DNA from 4 places in the Paenibacillus sp. YIM B09110 genome. Region 1 is predicted to be linked to each of the others. Evidence: riboswitches for the same ligand, from Rfam matches in the RefSeq annotation. Region 1 holds a riboswitch; each other region holds the start of a gene.
What was found. Region 1 has a riboswitch for cobalamin ahead of V8F51_RS23540 (ABC transporter substrate-binding protein). Riboswitches for the same ligand answer to the same signal wherever they lie in the genome.
Positions count from the first base shown of each region.

Region 2: linked by a shared signal. The riboswitch ahead of V8F51_RS19805 (S-layer homology domain-containing protein) and the one ahead of V8F51_RS23540 (ABC transporter substrate-binding protein) in region 1 are both predicted to bind cobalamin.
Region 3: linked by a shared signal. The riboswitch ahead of V8F51_RS14265 (S-layer homology domain-containing protein) and the one ahead of V8F51_RS23540 (ABC transporter substrate-binding protein) in region 1 are both predicted to bind cobalamin.
Region 4: linked by a shared signal. The riboswitch ahead of V8F51_RS31270 (RCC1 domain-containing protein) and the one ahead of V8F51_RS23540 (ABC transporter substrate-binding protein) in region 1 are both predicted to bind cobalamin.

Region 1 covers NZ_JBANSP010000020.1:8,710-14,438, reverse strand. The annotation lists gene V8F51_RS23555 (heavy metal translocating P-type ATPase) at 1-943, shown strand, start outside; gene V8F51_RS23550 (sulfite exporter TauE/SafE family protein) at 940-1,626, shown strand; gene V8F51_RS23545 (FixH family protein) at 1,633-2,091, opposite strand; cobalamin riboswitch at 2,277-2,519, shown strand; gene V8F51_RS23540 (ABC transporter substrate-binding protein) at 2,697-3,689, shown strand; gene V8F51_RS23535 (FecCD family ABC transporter permease) at 3,693-4,730, shown strand; gene V8F51_RS23530 (ABC transporter ATP-binding protein) at 4,733-5,515, shown strand; gene cobT (nicotinate-nucleotide--dimethylbenzimidazole phosphoribosyltransferase) at 5,559-5,729, shown strand, end outside.
Region 2 covers NZ_JBANSP010000014.1:51,130-56,858, reverse strand. The annotation lists gene V8F51_RS19825 (response regulator transcription factor) at 1-216, shown strand, start outside; gene V8F51_RS19820 (extracellular solute-binding protein) at 383-2,092, shown strand; gene V8F51_RS19815 (ABC transporter permease) at 2,179-3,069, shown strand; gene V8F51_RS19810 (carbohydrate ABC transporter permease) at 3,084-3,971, shown strand; cobalamin riboswitch at 4,240-4,424, shown strand; gene V8F51_RS19805 (S-layer homology domain-containing protein) at 4,576-5,729, shown strand, end outside.
Region 3 covers NZ_JBANSP010000008.1:80,904-86,632, reverse strand. The annotation lists gene tyrS (tyrosine--tRNA ligase) at 1-1,103, shown strand, start outside; gene V8F51_RS14270 (hypothetical protein) at 1,171-1,467, opposite strand; cobalamin riboswitch at 1,569-1,769, shown strand; gene V8F51_RS14265 (S-layer homology domain-containing protein) at 1,930-3,558, shown strand; gene V8F51_RS14260 (DUF4430 domain-containing protein) at 3,592-4,503, shown strand; gene V8F51_RS14255 (energy-coupling factor transporter transmembrane component T) at 4,500-5,405, shown strand; gene V8F51_RS14250 (ABC transporter ATP-binding protein) at 5,378-5,729, shown strand, end outside.
Region 4 covers NZ_JBANSP010000051.1:6,717-10,371, reverse strand. The annotation lists cobalamin riboswitch at 441-639, shown strand; gene V8F51_RS31270 (RCC1 domain-containing protein) at 857-2,950, shown strand; gene V8F51_RS31265 (hypothetical protein) at 3,005-3,655, shown strand, end outside.

The DNA of each region.
Region 1 (5,729 bases):
ATTCGACAAGACGGGTACATTGACCGAAGGCAAGCCGAGAGTAAGCGCGCTCCAACCTCTCAAGGGCAGCCGCACTTCGGCGCTCCGTCTTGCAGCAGCCGCGGAATCGGCATCTTCGCACCCGCTCGCGGCTGCAATCCGGCAAGAAGCGGCGAAGACAGGTCTTGTCATACCTATGCCCGAGAGCCAAGTGTATACGCCCGGCGGCGGAGTTGTTGCCATGGTCAACAAGCAGCAGGTCGGCGTCGGCAATGCGGGCTTTGCGAAGTCGCGGGGCTGGCTGGTCAGCGAAGAGGGCGAGAAGTTCGCGAAGAGCAAGGAAGCCGAGGGGGAAACGGTGCTGTTCATCGCTATTAATAATGAATGCGTAGCGATGATTGCCCTTATTGATTCGGTGAAATCCGATGCCAGATCGGTCGTAAGGGACTTACGATCGCTTGGCGTATCGATTCTGCTCGCGACGGGAGATCGGGAAGCGCCTGCCCGGGCTGCGGCAAAGGCAGCAGGGATCACGGAGGTGCACGCGTCCATGCTGCCCGAAGCTAAGCAGTCGCTTGTCGAGCGGCTGAAAGATCGGGGCAAGCGAGTTGCTATGGCCGGAGACGGCTGGAATGACGCACCGGCGCTCGCATCCTCCGATGTCGGCATCGCGATGGGCAACGGCACGGATGCGGCGCTCGCAGCCGGACATCTGTCGCTGCTTAATTCAAGATTGCTTGCCATTCCAGGAGCCATTCGAATCAGCAGATTAACGCTTCGCAACGTGCGGCAAAATCTCGCTTTCGCCTTCCTCTATAACGGCATTATCATTCCGTTCGCGGCGCTCGGCATGCTTAAGCCATGGATGGCCGGAACGGCGATGGCGCTGAGCTCCGTATCGGTCGTCGGCAACGCGCTTCGGCTAGGCGGCCAAATTAAGCGCGAGGAACGAAGACGTCGATGACGCTCACGTGGAATCTGATCGGCTTAATCGTGCTGACAGGCTTGTTCAGCGCACCGCATTGCATCGGCATGTGCGGAGGCATCGTGTCGACCGTATCGCTTCAATCGACAGTGTCAGCCAGACGTTCGATGCTGCTGTATAACGCAGGTCGCATTACGTCTTATACGGTGCTTGGCGCTGTTATGGGCGCAGTTGGCTCATTCGTCGATCTCGCCGGCAAGCTTGCGGGCATTCAAGGCATTGCTTCAATCGTAGGCGGCTGCTTCGTCTTGTTGTGGCTATGGCGCAGATTCCAACTGCCGCTTATGGGCAAGCTGTCTGCTATGCTGCATAAGCGGTTGGTCGGCAGAACAGGGCAGTCACCTGCCAGCGAAACTACGCATTTGCTTGCGACGGGCATTGCTTTCGGCTTCCTGCCTTGCGGCTTGACCTATGCGATGCAGATGAACGCTGCGGCCAGCGGCTCGCCATTGGAAGGCGCGGCCATTATGGCTATCTTCGGACTTTCTACGTTCCCGGCCTTAGCCGCTGCGGCTTCTATCGCTGCTTTTGCCGGCAGACGCTGGCGAAGATTCATGCGCAAGGCAGGCGTAATAACGGCAATTGCTGTAGGGCTATTGTCCATTATGCGGGGCTTGGCCGTGAACGGCGTCATTCCGAGCATTTCGCCGTGGTTATGGTAACGATTATCAGTGGACGGCAGAGAGCCGCCTTGCAAGGAGATAGCTGCCATCCGCCGTATCCAGCGTCAACGTCGCTTTCCACGTTCCAGCCATCAACGGCATGCCTTCGCCCTCGTAGACGCCGGGAGCGGTCTCGGTTAACTTGAAGCTGTAATTGCCGCAGTTCATTCCGATCATATCTAACACGATGGATAACTTAGCGTTCCGTAATGGCGCTCCCTCGGAATTTCTAAGACTGAGGCGAAAATCATTCAGATCGAGCACTTTGGCCGGATAGCGGCCGATCTCCCACGTCAATGAGCCTTCTTCGAAGGAATGCTCCGTGACGGCAGGAGGGGCAGCTTCCGTCGTTTGCAGCCACGCGAACGCAGCGGTGATGATGACGGCAGCGGCAAGCACGGATAGCGTCCACTTAAGAAGCGGCGATCGTGCTCGGGTCGTTAGTATCGATTCCTCAGAGTTCATATTAAGCGCACCTTTCTGTATCTTTTTTTGTAAGCACCAAACCAATTAAACAGCGTCTTTAGTTACCTATGCTCCGCAAGGGGATGAAAGAACGCAGGCGCATTCAACAATAGTCTGACTTTGGCTATAGGGATAGACAAAAGAATAGAAGATGTGTATAGTTACATCTGACAATTTCATAGAAAATAACTAGGTGTCGAGACGGTCTATATGTGCAGCGCGAATGCTGCTCGAACAACCGCTCCGACTTAATAGGGAAGCCGGTGAGAATCCGGCGCGGACCCGCCACTGTAAGGAATGGCCGGAGAGCGACTGCTCTCGTTGCATGGCCGATGCCGCGGCATACTGTCACTGAGCTTAGACGCTCGGGAAGACGCCGATTGGCATATATTCCAAGTCAGGAGACCTGCCTGCTTATTAACGCTGAATCCTACGAGGAACTAGGAGGTGTTGCACACGAGTAGTAGCTACTTGCCGCTTTGGAAACGGTATTCGCGCAGCATTTCTGACAAGACGTCGGAAATGCTTTTTTTGATTAGAAAAACAGCTGTAACGAGTTAGGACGATTTGCTAGATAAATAGAACGTATAGGAGTGTGTTAATTAATGAATAAGATGAACAAAGCTTGGATTGGGCTGCTGCTGGCGATGATGCTCGTCATCATGACTGCTTGCGGAGCGAACACTAATAATGAGGGGCAAGCATCGAATCAGCCATCGAATGCTGCAACGGAAGCACCGACGAACGCGCCTGACAACGAACAGGAAAGCGCAGCAACTACGGAATATCCGCTTACGGTGAAGGACGATACGGGAACGGAAATTACATTCGCGCAAGCACCGACGAAGATCGTTTCGCTGGCGCCAAGCGAGACGGAAACGATTTATGCGATCGGATCCGGTGAGCAGGTCGTTGGCGTGGACAGTTACAGCAACTATCCGGAAGCGGCAGTAGCTAAGCAGCTGGTAGGCGATATGACGACGAATATAGAGGTAGTTACGGGTCTCAATCCGGATCTGGTCGTTGCTTCATCCTCGATGAACGCGGATGCGATTAAGCAGCTTCGCGAGCTTAATATCCCTGTATATGCAACGGATCCGCTAACTTATGATGCAGTAGTTGCCAAAATCGATACTTTAGGTAAAATTATGAATAGACAAGCGGAAGCTGCCGCAGTTGCTGACCATATGATTCAAGTGAAGCAGCAAGTAACGGACGCAGTGAAAGACGCGGAGAAGAAAAATGTGTATTTGGAATTCTCGCCAGGCTGGACGGTGGGCTCTGGCACTTTCCTCGATGAGCTTCTGACGCTAGCTGGCGGAACGAATGTGGCAGCCGGAAGTCAAGGGTGGTTCGAGGTGAACGCGGAAGAGGTCGTTGCCAAAAATCCGCAACTGATTGTGTATCCAGCGTGGAAGGAGGAGCCGAATCCGATTGTAGCCGGCATTGAGAGCCGTCCTGGTTGGGAAGTTATCGATGCAGTAAAGAACAAGCAAATGTTCGCCGTGACGGAAGACCCGCTCGTACGTGTAGGTCCGCGTCTCGCCGATGGCTTGCTTGAGCTTGCGAAGGTTATTCACCCGGATCTCGTCAAATAAGCGATGAAACATAAAGGTATCATTTATGGAGGAGCAGCTTTGCTCCTTCTTGCCGTTTCTATGATCATAAGTCTTTCTATTGGTACGTCGGGTCTCACGGTGAGCAAGGTATGGGGCATTCTTATTCATGAGCTTCCGTGGGTGAAGGGCGGCGAAGATCTCTACACCAAAGGCGAGGTAGCCATTGTTACGCAGGTAAGGCTGTCCCGCGTTCTGCTTGCCGTCCTCGTAGGCGCTTGCCTGGCGCTTGCCGGCACAGGTTTCCAAGGCGTGCTGCGCAATCCGCTTGCCGATCCGTATACGTTAGGCGTCGCCTCGGGAAGCTCGGTAGGCGCTGCCTTTATTATTTTATTCGGACTCCAGATGGCGCTAGGCATGTGGACGATTCCTCTCGTGGCCTTCCTGACGGGAAGCATCACGTTGTTTGGCGTATTCTGGCTATCGCGAAGCAAAGGGGCGATGCATATTGAAACGCTTATTTTATCCGGTGTCATCATTCAAGCCTTTTTGGGCGCTTTCGTATCGTTTATGGTGTCGCTGTCTGAAGGGGTCGTCAATCAAATTCTGTTCTGGCTAATGGGTTCGCTTGCGATGCGCAACTGGGACAATGTATATATGCTCATTCCGTTTCTTGTCATCGGATTCCCCATTCTGATTCTTTATAGCCAATCGCTTAATTTATTCGTTCTAGGCGAACGCCACGCAGCCCATGCCGGCGTTCGCGTGGAGCGAACGAAGCTGATCGTGCTGATCGCATCTACGCTGCTTACGGCAGCTGCCGTATCCGTATCAGGCGTTATCGGCTTCGTCGGGCTCGTAGTACCCCACTTGATCCGCTTGCTCGTGGGGCCGGATTATAGGCTGATTACGCCGCTTGCGGCCATTGGAGGCGGCATATTCGTCTTGTGGGCGGATACGCTCGCGCGGAATGCGCTTAGCCCTCGGGAAATTCCGCTAGGCGTCGTGACGGCGCTGATAGGCGCGCCGTTCTTTGCCTATCTGCTCCATCGGCGCAAGATGAATGGAGGCGGTCAGCTATAGCTATCTTGGAGGCAAAAGGAATTGTACAGACGATTCAAGGCCGAACGGTGCTACATGAGCTCGACTGCTCATTCACGGAAGGCAAGATCTATGGCATTATAGGGCCTAACGGGGTTGGCAAGTCAACGCTGCTTCATCTGCTGTCCGGCGTTGATAAGGCAGCGAAAGGCGAAGTGCTGCTGGCAGGCGAGCCAATCGTATCGTTGCCGCGCAAAACATTGGCGCGTAAGATGGCCGTATTGCAGCAGGGCGGATTGCCCCCGGTCGGGTTTACGGTACGCGAGGTCGTTGGCATGGGGCGTTATCCGTATCAGAGTTGGCTTGGCAATGAAGAGAGTGATCCGGCGGAGATCATCGATGAGGCGCTCAAGGCTATGGGTCTGACTGAACTGCAGGAACGCAGGATGGACCAACTAAGCGGCGGAGAACGGCAACGTGTTGCGCTTGCGAAGCTGATGGTGCAAGAACCGTCGATCATATTGCTTGATGAGCCGACAACTTATTTGGATATCGGGTATCAAGTGCAATTGCTGGATACCGTAAGGTCTTGGCAGCGGGAGCGGGGTTTAACCGTCATTGCCGTATTGCATGATCTTAACTTGGCTTCGTTATATTGCGATGAGCTAGTCGTCCTGCATGAAGGTAAGATTGCTGCCCTCGGAACGCCTAAGGAAGTGCTGACAACGTTGTTAATTGAAAAGGTATATGAAACAACAACAGCTATCGTGCCGCATCCGGTAACGGGCATGCCGCAAATTATGCTGCAGCCTAGTGCAACGTTGTAACGATATGTATTCGGATTTCGGAAATTAAGAGGGGAGCAAGAACATGAATAACAAATGGCAGGATACGCTGGAATCAGCGGTCTCCCGCATACGGGACTTCGATCATAAAGCTGCAGAGCAGGCACAGCAACATTCGGACAGCTTGACGAAACCTCCCGGCAGTCTTGGCAAGCTGGAGGCCATTGCTTGTCAGCTTGCTGGTATTTCGGGTCAG
Region 2 (5,729 bases), on a different contig from region 1:
TTTAAGAAGCTGACGGGCACGACGTTCAATGATTACTTAAGACAAGAGCGAATAAGAGCGGCCGAGCGTCTGTTATGCGAAACGAATCAGTCGATCGCGTGGGTTGCTCATGCTGTAGGCTACAACGACTCCAAGTATTTCTCCCACCTCTTCTATGAACAGACTCGCCTCTTGCCCTCCGAATTTCGGGCTCAGTTCCACAGGGGGGAAGAATGATTTCATCTTATCGAACAAACATCTACCTCGGTCCCTTATCCGTCGCAAAACACGGCACAACCGTCCGACTTTTTTTCTCCGCTTCCCATGTACAATGAGAAGGCAAGAAACGAAGCAATCGCTTACAAGCAAGAATTGCTTCGCCATTCTTCTAGGGAGGGATTAGATGAAAAAGAATATGGCAATGCTGCTTTCCGTCGTATTACTTGGTCTAAGCTTGACAGCATGTACTTCTTCCAATGATTCTTCGAATAATTTGAAAGCGTCTTCAAGCCCGGACTCAAGCTCAGAACTTTCGGGAGATGACCTGGCCTTCTCCAAATTTGCGAAGCCTGTCGATGTTCACATTGGCATGGTGGTAGATCCGACAGACAAAACGCTGCCGGAAGGCGACAGCGTAAGCAACAACCAATACACGCGCTATCTCAAGGAGAAGTACAACATCAACGTCATCGTGGATTGGACTGCGGCTACCGGCAACGATTTCAAGCAGAAGGTCAGCTTGACGATCGCATCGGGCAAGTTGCCGGACGGTATGGTCGTCGACGACCGCTCGTTCATGACCAAAGCGGCCAGCTCGGGATTGCTCTATGACATCACCGATATATTCCAGCAATATCAGTCCTCGCAGGTGAAGGACATTATGGCGAGCACCGAAGGCCGTGCATTGGAAAATGCGAGCTACAAGGGCAAGATGGTTGCCCTCCCGAACATTACGGTGGATACCGACGGCGTTCACGTCTTGTGGATTCGCAAGGATTGGCTTGATAAGCTGCAGCTGCCCGTGCCGAAGACGGTGTCGGATGTCGAAAAGGCGGCGAAAGCTTTTATAGATAATAAGCTTGGCGGGGACAAAACGATCGGTATTGCCGGTCCTTCCAAAAATACATTCCCGTATTCCACGTTCCTTGTTTCCTCTAACAATATGGGCGGATTCGATCCGATTTTTGGCGCGATGGATGCGTATCCGGGCTACTGGCTTGACAATGGCGACGGATCGGTATCGTACGGAACGATTTCGGACAATACAAGAAAATCATTGGCTTTGCTGGCTGATTGGTACAAAAAAGGGCTTATCGATCCCGAGGTAGGCACACGCGACAACGTAGGGGATCCGATCAATGCCAATCAGACGGGCATTTTCTTTGGTCCATGGTGGAATGGCGGCTATGGCAACGGGGACTCCTTCAAGAACGATCCGACGGCGAACTGGCAGGCCTATCCGGTCTATTCCGATGATAACAAGTGGAATGCGCATATGAAGACGACGGGCAGCACCTACACCATTATTAGCAAAAACGCCAAGCCGGATGTCGTCAAAGCGATCATGATCATGAATAACGCTCTTGTGCGCGATGAAGCGACCTTTGATTTATCCGTTGCCGTGGGCTGGTATCCGCTTCGCAACGTTATGGCTGCAGCTAATGAAACGGAATACGAATATGTCGAGCTTCTGAAAGTGCTGAAAGGCGAGACGGATCCAGAGGATTACAATAAGCCGAACAGCCTGTACAAATTAATGTATGCGGATGCGAAAAAGGTGAGAGACGTCATTAAGCCTCCGTACGACGATCTGAATGTGAGCAACTTCAGCACGGCTAACTTCGGCGATTTCCAACGTTTGTACTCCATCATGATCGGCGATCGTCCGTTCACGACGATTCCTATCGACAAGAAGGTATTTAGCGTCACCTACAACCAGACGCCGACGATGGAAACGAAATGGGCCAACCTGAAAAAGATGGAGGACGAAACCGTAATGAAAATCATCCTTGGCCAAGCGTCCATCGATTCCTTCGACAAATTCGTGAAGGACTGGAAGTCCCAAGGCGGAGACGAGATCACGGCGGAAGTCGCAGAGCTCTTGAAGAAGTAACCGGGCGGAAGCTTGCGGAAGGCACTGGCAGTTCAAGTGCTTTCCGCAATTTGCTATACGGATAGGGAGACGGGAGGTTAGCGCTAGTGAGGAAATTAGGCCATCAGAAACACTATTATTTGATGCTGCTGCCGGGCATGGTCTGGCTAGTGATGTTCAGTATTGTGCCTATGACAGGAATTGTGATGGCTTTTCAGAACTTTAACCCGGGAGCGGGGATGTTCAAATCCGAGTGGGTCGGACTCGAAAACTTCAAGTATATGTTTCAGCTAAATGATAGCAAGACGGTCATCATCAATACCTTTATTATCGCAGTCGGCAAAATCGCGCTCAATTTGCTTGTTCCGCTCGTCTTTGCCATTTTGCTGAACGAGCTTCGCAGCTTGCGCTACAAAAAGCTGGTTCAGACCGTCGTTTACCTGCCGCACTTTCTGTCGTGGGTTATTATGTCAACGATTGTCATCGGGATCTTCGGCTATTACGGCGTCGTCAATACGGTTATTGGAATGTTCGGCTTCGATCCTAAGCTATTTATGGCGGATGCGGGTATATTCCGGCAGCTCGTCATCGGCACCGATGTGTGGAAGGAGTTCGGCTTTAACGCCATTATTTATCTTGCGGCGCTAACGGGCATTAACCTGAATCTGTACGAGGCGGCCGCCATTGACGGGGCCAATCGCTGGCAGTTGATCCGGCACGTTACGCTGCCTGCGCTGTCGACCACGGTTGTGTTGCTGGGCGTCTTAAGCTTGGGCAACGTGCTGAACGCCGGATTCGACCAAGTGTACAACCTTTATAACCCGCTTGTGTATTCAACCGGTGATATTTTGGATACATGGGTTTACCGGCTGGGCTTGCAAAATCTGCAATACTCGCTCGCAACGGCTGCCGGATTGTTCAAGTCGGTCATTAGCTTTGTGCTAATTTTTATATCCTATCGTCTAGCGTATCGTTATGCCGATTATACGGTATTCTGAAGGAGGACACTGCATTGGTCAGAAATATAACGGTAGGCTCACGGACGTTTGAGATTGCCAATATCGTCGTCCTCGGTCTTCTGCTCGTCAGCTGCATATACCCGCTTTGGTACACCTTTTGTGTATCGATCTCCGAGAAAGCGGCCGCCAATGCGGGTTTGGTTACGATTTTTCCTATCGGCTTTTCCTTGGCGTCGTACAAGGAGATTATAAGCGACAGCCTATTCTTTAACGCGTTCTGGATTTCCATTCAGCGCACCGTGCTCGGTACGGGATTCGCCTTGCTGATGACGGTATTAATGGCTTATCCTCTGGCAAGGCCCAAGAAGGATTTCAAAATGCGCAATACGTTCATGTGGGTGCTTGTGTTCTGCATGCTGTTTAACGGGGGATTGATTCCTTGGTATCTCACGATTCAAAACTATCATTTGATCGATACGATCTGGGCGTTGGTGCTTGGCGGTGGAGTGCCCGTATTCGACGTCATTCTGATCATGAACTTCTTCCGCAATCTGCCGAAGGAGCTGCATGAGGCGGCCGTAGTCGACGGAGCCGGTCCTTGGTCAGTCCTGTTCCGGGTGTATATCCCATGCGCTATTCCCGTACTTGCCGCAGTTGCGTTGTTCCTTAGCGTATATCACTGGAACGAGTTCTTTAACGGATTGGTGCTCATGAACACTTCCGCTAAATATCCGCTCCAAACCTATATCCAGCAGCTTGTCGTCAACATTCCGGTTGGCACGAATCTAACCCCAGAACAATACAAGAAGCTGTCGGAGCTGTCTAACCGGACGCTGAATTCGGCGAAGGTGTTTATCGCTATGGTGCCGATGCTGATCGTATATCCATTCCTGCAAAAATACTTCGTATCCGGTATTATGCTAGGCGCAGTGAAGGAGTAAAGCGTGCGCCGTCAATGTGAAAAAAGCAAGGGAATGAGCCAGTGTAGTCCTGTGCTCATTCCCTTCTTTCTCAATTTAAGAGAGAAAGAAGCGGTTGCTTGCAAATGAACGCTCCTACTATCGTGTTATTGTGGCTAACTAACTAACGATTGCACTCCTTTCCTAAATGGGTTATTCTTCAATGAGCACAATCTTCGTAGAATCTAGCAAGTTGATGGCAATTACAAGGAGGAATAGTCAGTACGCACGCAGTATTCACCTACAACTTCATATACTTAGGTAAATTGGTGCTGTGTTTACACAGCTTAAAATGGAAGATCAGTGCAAATCTGACGCGGTCCCGCCACTGTAACGCTGAGCATGCTAACGTGTTTCCACTGTATTTGTATACGGGAAGGAGCTAGCCATGCGATGAAGCAAAGCCAGGATACATGCCATTTACTTTATTCTACGATTTCACGAGGATGAAAGGAGAGATGTTTAACTGTGCATTTATTCGGGCATTGGTATGCCCTTATGTCCGTTTGTCAAACACCTTTCACAATGACTAGTGAGAGGTGTTTTTTTGTTTCACAAAAATAAATCAAGTTGTAGGAGATGGATTATGTTGCTTCAAAAAGCAGGAAAGAAATGCATGGCCTTATGCTTAACCTTACTGATGGTGTTTTCGTTATTCGGCCCCGTAACTGCGATGGCGGCGGGAGAAAGTTCAAATACCGAGGGTATCGATGGATATGTGACGGTAGCTGTCGAGAAATTCACATTGGGACAAGGCTATATCGTTGAGCCGGTACGTGTTCCTTTTCAAGAAGGGGACAATGCGGCAGCCGTTATTTCAGAGCTATTGGGAGAAGGAGGCTACGATCATGGCGGCAGCGTAGAGGACAAATTCTATTTGTCCAGCGTATACGATCCGGGCGCCGGAGAAATCGATATTCCTTCTTATATCGTGCAAGCCATTGGTGGAGCGGCGAATATCGGCGAACGGGCGAATACGGATTGGTTAGGCGAATTTGATTACTTCAACCAATCGGGATGGATGTATGCGGTCAATGATGCCTTCCCGAATGTCGGGTCTTCTGAAACCCTTGTTGAAAACGGCGATGTCGTTCGTTGGCAATTTACCGTCTACGGATTGGGAGCGGACCTGGGAGCCGGCGGTAATCTTATTGATACTGCCGACAAGGATGCATTAACCGAAAAAGTAGCGGAGATTAACAGCAGCACGGAAAAAACAGAAATTCTTGAAGATGATGCAGTTCAATTAGCGTATGATAACGCTTATGACGCGCTCACGGATATGGAAAGCAGCCAATCCGTTGTAGACGATGCACTGAATCAATTGGTAGAAGCGTTAGGCGAGAGCGAAGAACTGAATACGGCTGAATTGACAGCTTCCATTGAAGCGGCAGAGTTGAACAAAGCATCCGTTAAGGTAAGTTTAGACGGATCCGATGTAAGCACATCGGAATATTGGGTTGTTCAAGCTGAGCTCGACTCATTGGTCGAAGTCATTGTATCGGCTCAACAGCTAGTCGTTGATTCCAATGCGTCGCAAGAAGAAGTGGATGCAAAGGTATTGGCGCTTGATCAAGCTCAAACGGCCTTCAATGAAGCCAAAAAACAAGGCTTATGGGAAGAAGTCTCGCAGCCTGCATTTAATGTTACGTTTACAGCAGCGCCAAAAACAACGAAGTTAGAGATTTATAATTCCAAAGATCAGCTTGTGGATATCGGCGAGGGCGTAGAGGGCACTTA
Region 3 (5,729 bases), on a different contig from region 1:
TGAAGCGATTCCAGCTAGCCGGTCATCGTCCGGTTATTCTGATCGGGGGAGCGACAGGTACGATTGGCGACCCGAGCGGACGTTCTACTGAACGCTCGCTGCAGACGCTTGAGCAGGTACAGGACAACGTGAATGCGCTAAGTGCTCAACTGCGTAAGCTGTTCATCACGGACGGCGACAACGAGATTCGCATGGTGAACAACTACGATTGGACGCATAAACTCAATATCATTGACTTCCTCCGTGACTACGGCAAAAACTTCAATCTCAACACGATGCTGGCGAAGGATGTCGTAGCAAGCAGGTTGGATAGCGGTATATCGTTTACGGAATTCTCGTACCAAATTCTTCAATCGCTCGATTACTTGCACCTGTACCAACACGAGGATGTGCAGCTGCAAATCGGAGGCTCTGACCAATGGGGCAATATTACGAGCGGTCTTGATCTGATCCGCAAGAAGGAAGGCTCTGAGGCGAAGGCGTTCGGTCTTACGATTCCGCTTATGCTTAAGGCGGATGGCACGAAGTTCGGCAAGACGGCCGGCGGAGCCATATGGCTTGATCCGAACAAGACGACACCTTACGAGTTCTACCAGTTCTGGGCGAACACCGATGACCGCGACGTTGTGAAATACTTGAAGTACTTCACGTTCCTCAGCAAAGCGGAAATCGAAGCGCTGGCGGAAAAGGTGGAGACCGAACCGCATAAGCGTGAAGCACAGAAGGCGCTTGCGGAAGAGATGACTCGTTTCGTTCATGGCGAAGACCTTCTGGAGCAAGCAAAGCGTATAACGGCGGCGCTGTTCAGCGGTGATATTCGTTCGCTTACGGCAGACGAGATCGAGCAAGGCTTCAAAGAAATGCCGACGTTCGAGGCTAGCGGCGAAGGCGAAGCGAAAAACATCGTGGAGTGGCTCGTCGAGATTGGTATCGAACCGTCGAAGCGTCAGGCACGGGAAGACGTATCGAATGGCGCAATCTCAATGAACGGTGAAAAGATTACCGACCTGGAGTTCAGCATTTCCGCTGAGCATGCAATCGGCGGCAAATTCATCATTATCCGCAAAGGCAAGAAAAACTACAGCCTTGTCAAATTAACGTAAATTGCTTTTTAAAAAATAGAGCTTCCGAAGGCATGTTATCATGCGCTAAGGAAGCTTTTATTTCTTATTACGGCTTCGACTTAGCAAGCTGCTGTCTAAGCTCGGCGTTTTTCGCCGTTAGTTGTTTCGTTAAGTCTGCTTGCGAAGCTTCAAGCTTCGCTGCTTCATCCTTCAGCTTTGTAAGCTGGGTCATTTTGCTGCTTAGGTCGCTTGGCGAAGAGCTCAGTTTACTGTCTTTTTGCAGTTGTTTTATTTTCGCGCTTACTTTTGCAAGTTTTGTTTTATCGTTCGCAAGCTGTTTCTGCGTATCGGTAATTTCTCTTTTTAGACGGCTAATAATTGAAGAAGTGAAGCTAATGGACATATGGGCACCTCATCATCGTAGTGTGTGGCTTCGTCCTATTTTACCACATTTAAAAACTATAGCATGACAAATGACGGGCAATCATATAATATTAGCAACATAATTTCATAGTAAGAACAGGTGCCAATGAATAGTCTCGATTTCGTCGAGCTGTCGATTGGTTAAAAGGGAAGCGAGTGTAAATCTCGCGCGGTCCCGCCGCTGTATTAGAAGAGTTCTTGCAAAAAGCCACTGGGAAACCGGGAAGGATGCAAGGGCGATGACGCTTGAGCCAGAATACCTGCCTGTTTCGATATGCCATTCATTCTACGAGCGATAGGAGGATGTTTTTTAGTGCGGGCTTTTTGCTGTGTGCTCTATTAAACCTTTTGCCGATTGCGGCGGAAGGTTTTTTTGTGCGGACTGATCCATGTTAGAAAAGTTTAGTAGAAATAGAAGGACTTGAAAGGAAGTAATAAAAAGATGACCAGGAAGAAGTATTTAGCGTGGCTGCTTGTTGCAAGCATCCTATTCTCTGTTGTATTTACGAACGGAGCTAGTATAGCATTCGCTGCAGAGGACGAGAATACTCCGATTACGATACAAGATGAGGTTGCAGATATTTCCAAATTGTATGCGGACAGCGCTTCGATCTCGCCATGGGCGTACGAAGCAGTCGGAGCAGCGAGCAACCGCTTCTTCGTTGAAGGCAGCAACGGCAAGTTCAATCCGAAAAAAGCGGTAACGCGTGCCGAGTTCACGAAGATGCTTGCCGTTATGTTAGGACTTGATACGACAATCGAGCAGGCGATTAGCTTCAAGGATGTTGACCGTACGAACTGGTTCTACCCGTACGTGAACGCCGCTTATAAGGCTGGCATTATTAACGGCTACGGCGAGCAATTCAAGCCAAACGACAGCATCAACCGCGAGCAGATGGCAGCAATCATCGTTCGAGCATTCGGCGTAGAGCAGGCTGAGCCTGCTGTTGCAGTAGAGGATCTAAGCAGCGTCTCCGCCTGGGCAAAAGGCGATGTGCTCACAGTCGTAGGACTGGAGTGGATGCAAGGCTACGCGAACCTTTTCCAGCCGAAAGCGGTTGTAACTCGCGAGATGGCGGCAGTCGTTGCTATGCGTGCTTACGGTCACAAGGAGCAAAGTGCTGGTGATTCTGGCAACAGTCGAATAAGCAAGCAGTTGGAGGAAACGGCAGCTTACTTGCAGACAACGGTAACCGATCCGGTTATCGCGAGCATCGGCGGCGAATGGACGGTGCTTGGGTTGGCCCGTTCGGGGGTGACTGTACAGAGCACGTATTATGAGAAGTATTATGCAAATGTGGAACGGATCTTGAAGGAGAAGGAAGGCAAGCTTCATAGCGTCAAATATACCGAATACGATAGGGTCATCTTGGCCCTATCGGCGATCGGCAAGAGGGTTGACGACGTAGCCGGCTATGATCTGCTTAAGCCGTTGGCTGATTTCAATACGGTTATTAAGCAAGGCATTAATGGACCGATCTTCGCTCTGATCGCGCTGGACAGCAAAGCGTATAACATTCCGGTCGACCCTGAAGTCAAGGTGCAGACGACGAAGGAATTGTTGATCGACTTCATTCTCGGGAGAGAAGTAGCCGGCGGAGGCTGGGCGCTTGGAGAAGATGCCGCAGCTGCGGATCCGGACATTACCGGGATGGCGATCCAAAGCCTTACGCCGTATTATGTGACGGATGCGAAGGTTAAAGCGGCTGTCGACCGAGGCTTGGCATGGCTGTCCAAGGCGCAGCAGGCAGACGGCGGCTATAAAAGCTGGGGCTCTTCGAATGCCGAGAGTATTGCACAGGTCATCGTGGCTCTATCGGGACTTGGCATCGACGCGGCTAAAGACCCGCGTTTCGTGAAGAACGGCAAGTCGGCGCTTGACGCGCTGCTTGGCTTCTCGGCTAAAGGCGGCGGCTTCTATCATGTGAAGCCGGGCGGTATTGACAACGGAGGCGCGAAGCCTGGCGAAGTCGATTTGATGGCAACGGATCAATCTTTCTATGCGTTAGTCGCTTATGATCGATTCGTTAACGGGCATAACCGATTGTATGAGATGTCGGATGTCGCTTAATAGAGCAGATGCAAGCGAGGCAGGTGTATCAATATGAACAATAAAAAATGGCTTGCAGCGCTGGCGATAATCGCTGTTCTGGCGGTTGCTTTCTTCTGGGGCGGAGATTATGGCAAAAGCACGCAGCCGGGCAAGGGCAGTGAGGCCGCTTCGCAGGTGGTGGAAGAGGACGAGGTTCCGCTTTACGAAGAGAGCGAGCAGCCGACAACGACTCCGGACATCGCCGGTGCGAACGAGCCGAGCTTAATTCCGCAGGAGACGGAAAGTGTTATTGCTGAAGCGGGCGAACCATCGCCTGTTTCAACCGATACCGGCACACCTTCGGCAACGCCGGAGCCAAAGCCAGATAAGGATGCGCCATCGGCTACGAATCGTCCAGCTGAGACGAAGGCGCCGGCAACGACGCAGCCGAGTAAGGAACCGAGCAAGGATAAAGAAAAAGATAAATATTTAACTGATCCTGTTCCATCCGGCAAGCCAAAGCCAGTGGAGCCGCAGGACGTAACGGTCGATAAGAGCAAGGAGCTAACCGTAACCTTATCCGTAAGCGCCGCTACTATACTAGACAATTTGGATAAACTCGACAAGGATAAGCTAGAAGTGCTACCGAAGGACGGGGTCATCTACAAGGCGCGCAAAGTGACTTTTTACGAAGGTGAATCGGTATTCGACGTACTGCTTCGGGAAATGAAGGCGAATAAAATTCATATGGAATTCGAGATGACTCCGATCTATAACAGCAACTATATCGAAGGTATCAACAATTTGTACGAATTTGATTGCGGCGAGCTGAGCGGTTGGATGTACAAGGTGAATGGATGGTTTCCGAACTACGGCAGCAGCCGCTATACGCTGAAGGACGGCGATGTCGTTGACTGGGTATATACATGCGATCTTGGACGCGACGTGGGCGGCGATACGGCCACGGGAGGAACGGGACAATGAATAGAGAAGCGAACCGCGACAGCTTCTCCGGTTACCATCCATTCATAAGCTTCGGATATTTTGCCGTCGTTATTGCTTTCAGTATGTTGTTCATGCATCCCGTTATGCAAGCGATAGCGCTATTTAGCGCTATCGCTTACTCTATTATGCTGAAGCGCAATAAAGCCGTTAAATTCAACGTTCTATATATGCTTCCGCTGCTGCTCGCGATGGCGGCATTGAATCCGCTTTTTAATCACGCGGGTGTCACGATTCTATTTTATTTGAAAAACGGCAATCCGATTACGCTGGAATCGATCTTGTACGGGCTCGCTTCCGCGTGTATGTTCGTAACGGTTATTGTATGGTTCTCTTGTTATAATGCCGTCATGACTTCGGATAAATTTATTTATTTGTTCGGGCGCATTTTGCCCGCGCTGTCGCTCACTTTTTCTATGGCGCTCCGACTCGTGCCGCGCTACATGAATCAGATCAGGATCATATCGAACGCGCAGCGGAGCATCGGCAGGGACGTGACTCAGGGCAGCCTGCTTGCAAGAGTTCGCAACGGGCTGACGATCCTTTCCATAATGACGACCTGGGCACTCGAAAATGCGATTGAAACGGCCGATTCGATGAAAGCCAGAGGTTATGGGTTGCCGGGGAGGACGAGCTTCTCGCTTTATCGGTTTGATCGGCGGGACAAAACGGTGCTTGCCAGCATGTTGGTACTCATAGCCGCCATACTATACGGGTGGGCAATAGGAGAAAATACGATGCGTTATTTTCCCTCAATGAAAGCGGCTGAAATGAAAGCGGATAGCCTGGCCGTGTATGTCGCGTATTTCGGATTATGTATGCTGCCTGTCATTACAAATGCGGTGGAGGAACTGAAATGGAAAGCTATCGAATCAAGGACTTAGGCTTCAAGTTTCCTCTTGCAGAAGAGGAGGCGCTGAAGGGCATCAATCTCACAATCCATAGCGGTGAGTTCATTACGATCTGCGGAAGGTCCGGCTGTGGCAAGAGCACGCTGCTAAGACAGCTGAAGCCGATGCTTGCGCCGCACGGCGAGCGTTCGGGTCAGATCCATTTTCGAGGCATTCCTATCGAGCAAATCGACCAAAGAACACAGGCATCGGATATCGGCTTTGTGCTGCAGCATCCCGACAATCAGATCGTGACGGACAAAGTGTGGCATGAGCTGGCTTTCGGCCTCGAGAGCTTAGGCGCCGACAATGCGGCGA
Region 4 (3,655 bases), on a different contig from region 1:
GATTGCTGGCGTTGTGCTTGAAGAAGCCGTATTGCGCGAGAACGTGGTCGATGATCGGCTTATTGATACAGCACTATCGGTAGGAGAAGCTCACTGCCTTCATTGCCAATGGCATTTTTTGAAACTCGTCAATAACCGTAGCGAGCAGCCTGTGGGGCTATATACAGTGGTAACGAAACGGCCATAGGCTTCTTCAATTTCATTGTTTACCATGCCCTGAGGTAATCTGTAAAAACAATGGCTGTTTGTTATGCCGTTGGAAGACTCCGGTCGTTCGAATCAATATTGAAACAGCAACCATTGGATGATATAGCGGGCAGGATCAGCTTAATTTTCCATAATATATCCCATCTGGCAACCCTGCAATTGGGTTATCACGCATTTAAGTATTGTAATTGTATCTATAAACATGGTAAGTTTGTATAGATTTAAATAAAAACTTAATAAATCTCATTAATGGTGTTATTGCATAATTAAATGCCTTAACTTAAAAGGGAAATTCGGTATTATTCCGATGCGGTCCCGCCACTGTAAAGCGGAGTAACTTATTATTAGTCCACTGTATTATGTAATTCATACGGGAAGGAAATAGGTTGCGATGATGCGAGCCAGGAGACCTGCCATGAATGATTTTATTTTTCCCCACGAGGATGGGAGGAAGGTGCGTATTTCTTATGTCCATTGAAATATTCATGTTATAAGCCATCTTTCATTAATTGAAAGATGGCTTTTTTATGGCGAAAAGACCTATTATGCTAGCAGGTAAATGAGTTTGAGGATAAGGAAGAGTATTTGACTTGTGCGTGTTCCATAGTGGTTCCTATTGAAGATTTATAACAATTGGGAGGAAGAATAAATGAATAAAAGGTTAATGTACTTATTGTCATTAGTTGTCATATTGACAATAAGTACTGTTGCTTACGCGAATCCGTTTCAGACATATAATTTAAGTGAAAAATTGAATGCACTTTCAAAAGACGAAACGGTATTGGCAAGCACTTATGAAATTACAAGTGAAAATTATTTAAAAGTCAAAGGGATGATACCTCAGAACGACAATTTAAGTGTAAGATCCAAAAGCTTTATTGTTATTATATTCGATAAAGAAATAGTACTGAAAGACTCTGAGCAAATATCATTGACAAGCAACGGATCGGTAATTGAAAGTTTGAAAGAAGTAGAAGGAAATAAATTGTTAATTCATCCGACAAGTAGTTTGAGTTTGTCGACAACTTATAAAGTATCAGTAGACAGTGAAAGTATTAGCTCAAGTAATAATGAGTATCTAGAACAAGATTTTGAAAAATCCTTTACAACAGCCTCACGCAGTGATCGGAATTTACAAGTTGTAAAGATACATCCTGAATCGCCTGGTGTTATGTTAAATGATTCTGCGCCAATTCAATTGTTTTTCAACAAAGTTATTGTTCCTGGAGAAAGTTTTAGTAACATACAAGGGTCAATAAATGGTGAAGCAGTTGAGGTTGAGGCAAGAGCACACGGCATGGTTATGGATTTAAGTGTTAATTTAAATGAAATAAGTGAAGGTTATTTAAATATTCAAATTCCAGAAAGTTCTCTCCAAGATCAATTAGGAGAGGAGTATAACGAACAGATTGAGCTTCAGTATACTCTATCATCAAATTTATTAAGTGCACGAAGCAGTACAAATTCAATTTCTTCTTTAAATGAAGTAGATCGTAGTTATTATCATAAGAGAATTTCTTCTGGATCTGAACATACATTAATTATTAATGATGATAATCAAGTGTTTTCATGGTTACACAAAGATTTTAACCAGATAGGGTTTGACAATCCATTGTATGATGGACAGTCAGCAATGGTAACGTCATTGGAAGATAAGGATATAGTTTCAGTTAGTGCTGGGGATAGCCATTCACTGGCTCTGGCATCAGATGGGACTGTTTGGGCATGGGGAGACAACACCTATGGTCAGTTAGGTGATGGCACATATACTTTTAGTAGTACTCCAGTACAAGTGGTTGGAATTGATGGATCAGGATTTTTAAATGATATTGTCGCAATAAGTGCGGGTTGGAACCACAATTTAGCCGTTTCTTCAGAAGGCAATGTTTTTGCATGGGGAACAAATGAGTATGGTCAACTTGGTGATGGAGGAAATAGTTGGGATAGTCCATTGCCTATACATGTTTTAGCAGCTGAGGATGAAGGGCAATCCTACTTAGAAGATATTATTTATGCTGATGCTGGTGCATATCATTCTGTTGCATTGAAAGCTGATGGAACCGCTTATGTTTGGGGGGATCAGTGGCGGATGTTTGAGTTCCAAATTGATTTGCAGACATATGTACCTACGCGGATAGAAGCAGACATATACAACAATCCGATAAATAATGTTAAAGATATTCAGGCTAGTCCCTATGGCACAATACTTCTTACAGAAGATGGGAAAATGTTGGCCAAAGGAGCAGAATTGTCAGGCGAATTTGGGCAAGGGCGAGATACTGGAGGGTATAATCCATGGTTTGACTATATATATTTCAATGCTGACACAGTGTTAGAAGATATCGAATCGTTTGATATTACATCAGGCAGATACGAATCCAATACTGAACAGGGAATTTATATATCTGCAATTGATACAGTTGGCTCTCTCTATAGCTGGGGAGGGTGGCTAGGCTACCCACGAATAGTTACTGAGGGCAGTTTTATTTCAATTGGAAACTCTCTACTTGGAGGGATGAGTTTTAAAGAAGATGGAACACTCTTAGTTTGGAATTATAATCGAATCCTTGACACTTTCGATTATCCAGAAAAACACATTCTTAAAGAGTATGTATATGACAAAACTAAAGAGAATAGATTGACATCTGTAACTATTACTATTGATCAATCAAAGTACCGTCAAGATTTCATTTACGACGGCAATGGGAATTTGATTTCTAAGAATACAATTCAGATTGAATAGAGCGCATGAATTGTAATTTTAAACAATACTAAATAATAGTTAGGAGTAATATAAATGAAAATTAATAATAAGTTAATAGTCTTGTCATTATGCACTGGCATTGTTTTTTCTAGCTTCGGTGGAATCACTTTTGGATCAGATAATAAAGGCTCGAATCAAGAATTGGTACAGCCTGGACTGCAATTAACCCCACCGACTGATTCATTTCAAGCAGAGTATGAAGAGGTTATTATTGATGGAACGGAACAAGAAGCTGCTCTTTATACAGGTACAACTAGTAGATTAGGCGGAGAATATACTATCGATCCACACACAGTAGATGGAGAGGAATTAGAAAAACTACTAAATGAAGGATATGAGCTGAAAGAGATATTTAATGCGGATGAAATCGCTAATCAAGTTGGGTTAGCTCCAGTAGACATTCTAACTGCGAATGTTGATGGTTTAAGTGTAGGAGAATTACGGGAAGAAGTATTGAAGCAAAGAGAAAATAGTTTGAAAATGAAACTAAAGGCAGAATTCTCATCTGATTTCAGCGAACTACAGTCACTTGATCTAACAGAGGATGAGGTTTATGTATTGCTGCTTGGTAAGAAGGAAAATGCTGAACTTAATATCGCTGAAATAGCAGAGAACTACCAAGCTCAAGGGAAGAGCTCGATTAATGATATGTTGTTAATGATCGAAAATAATGAAATACAAAAA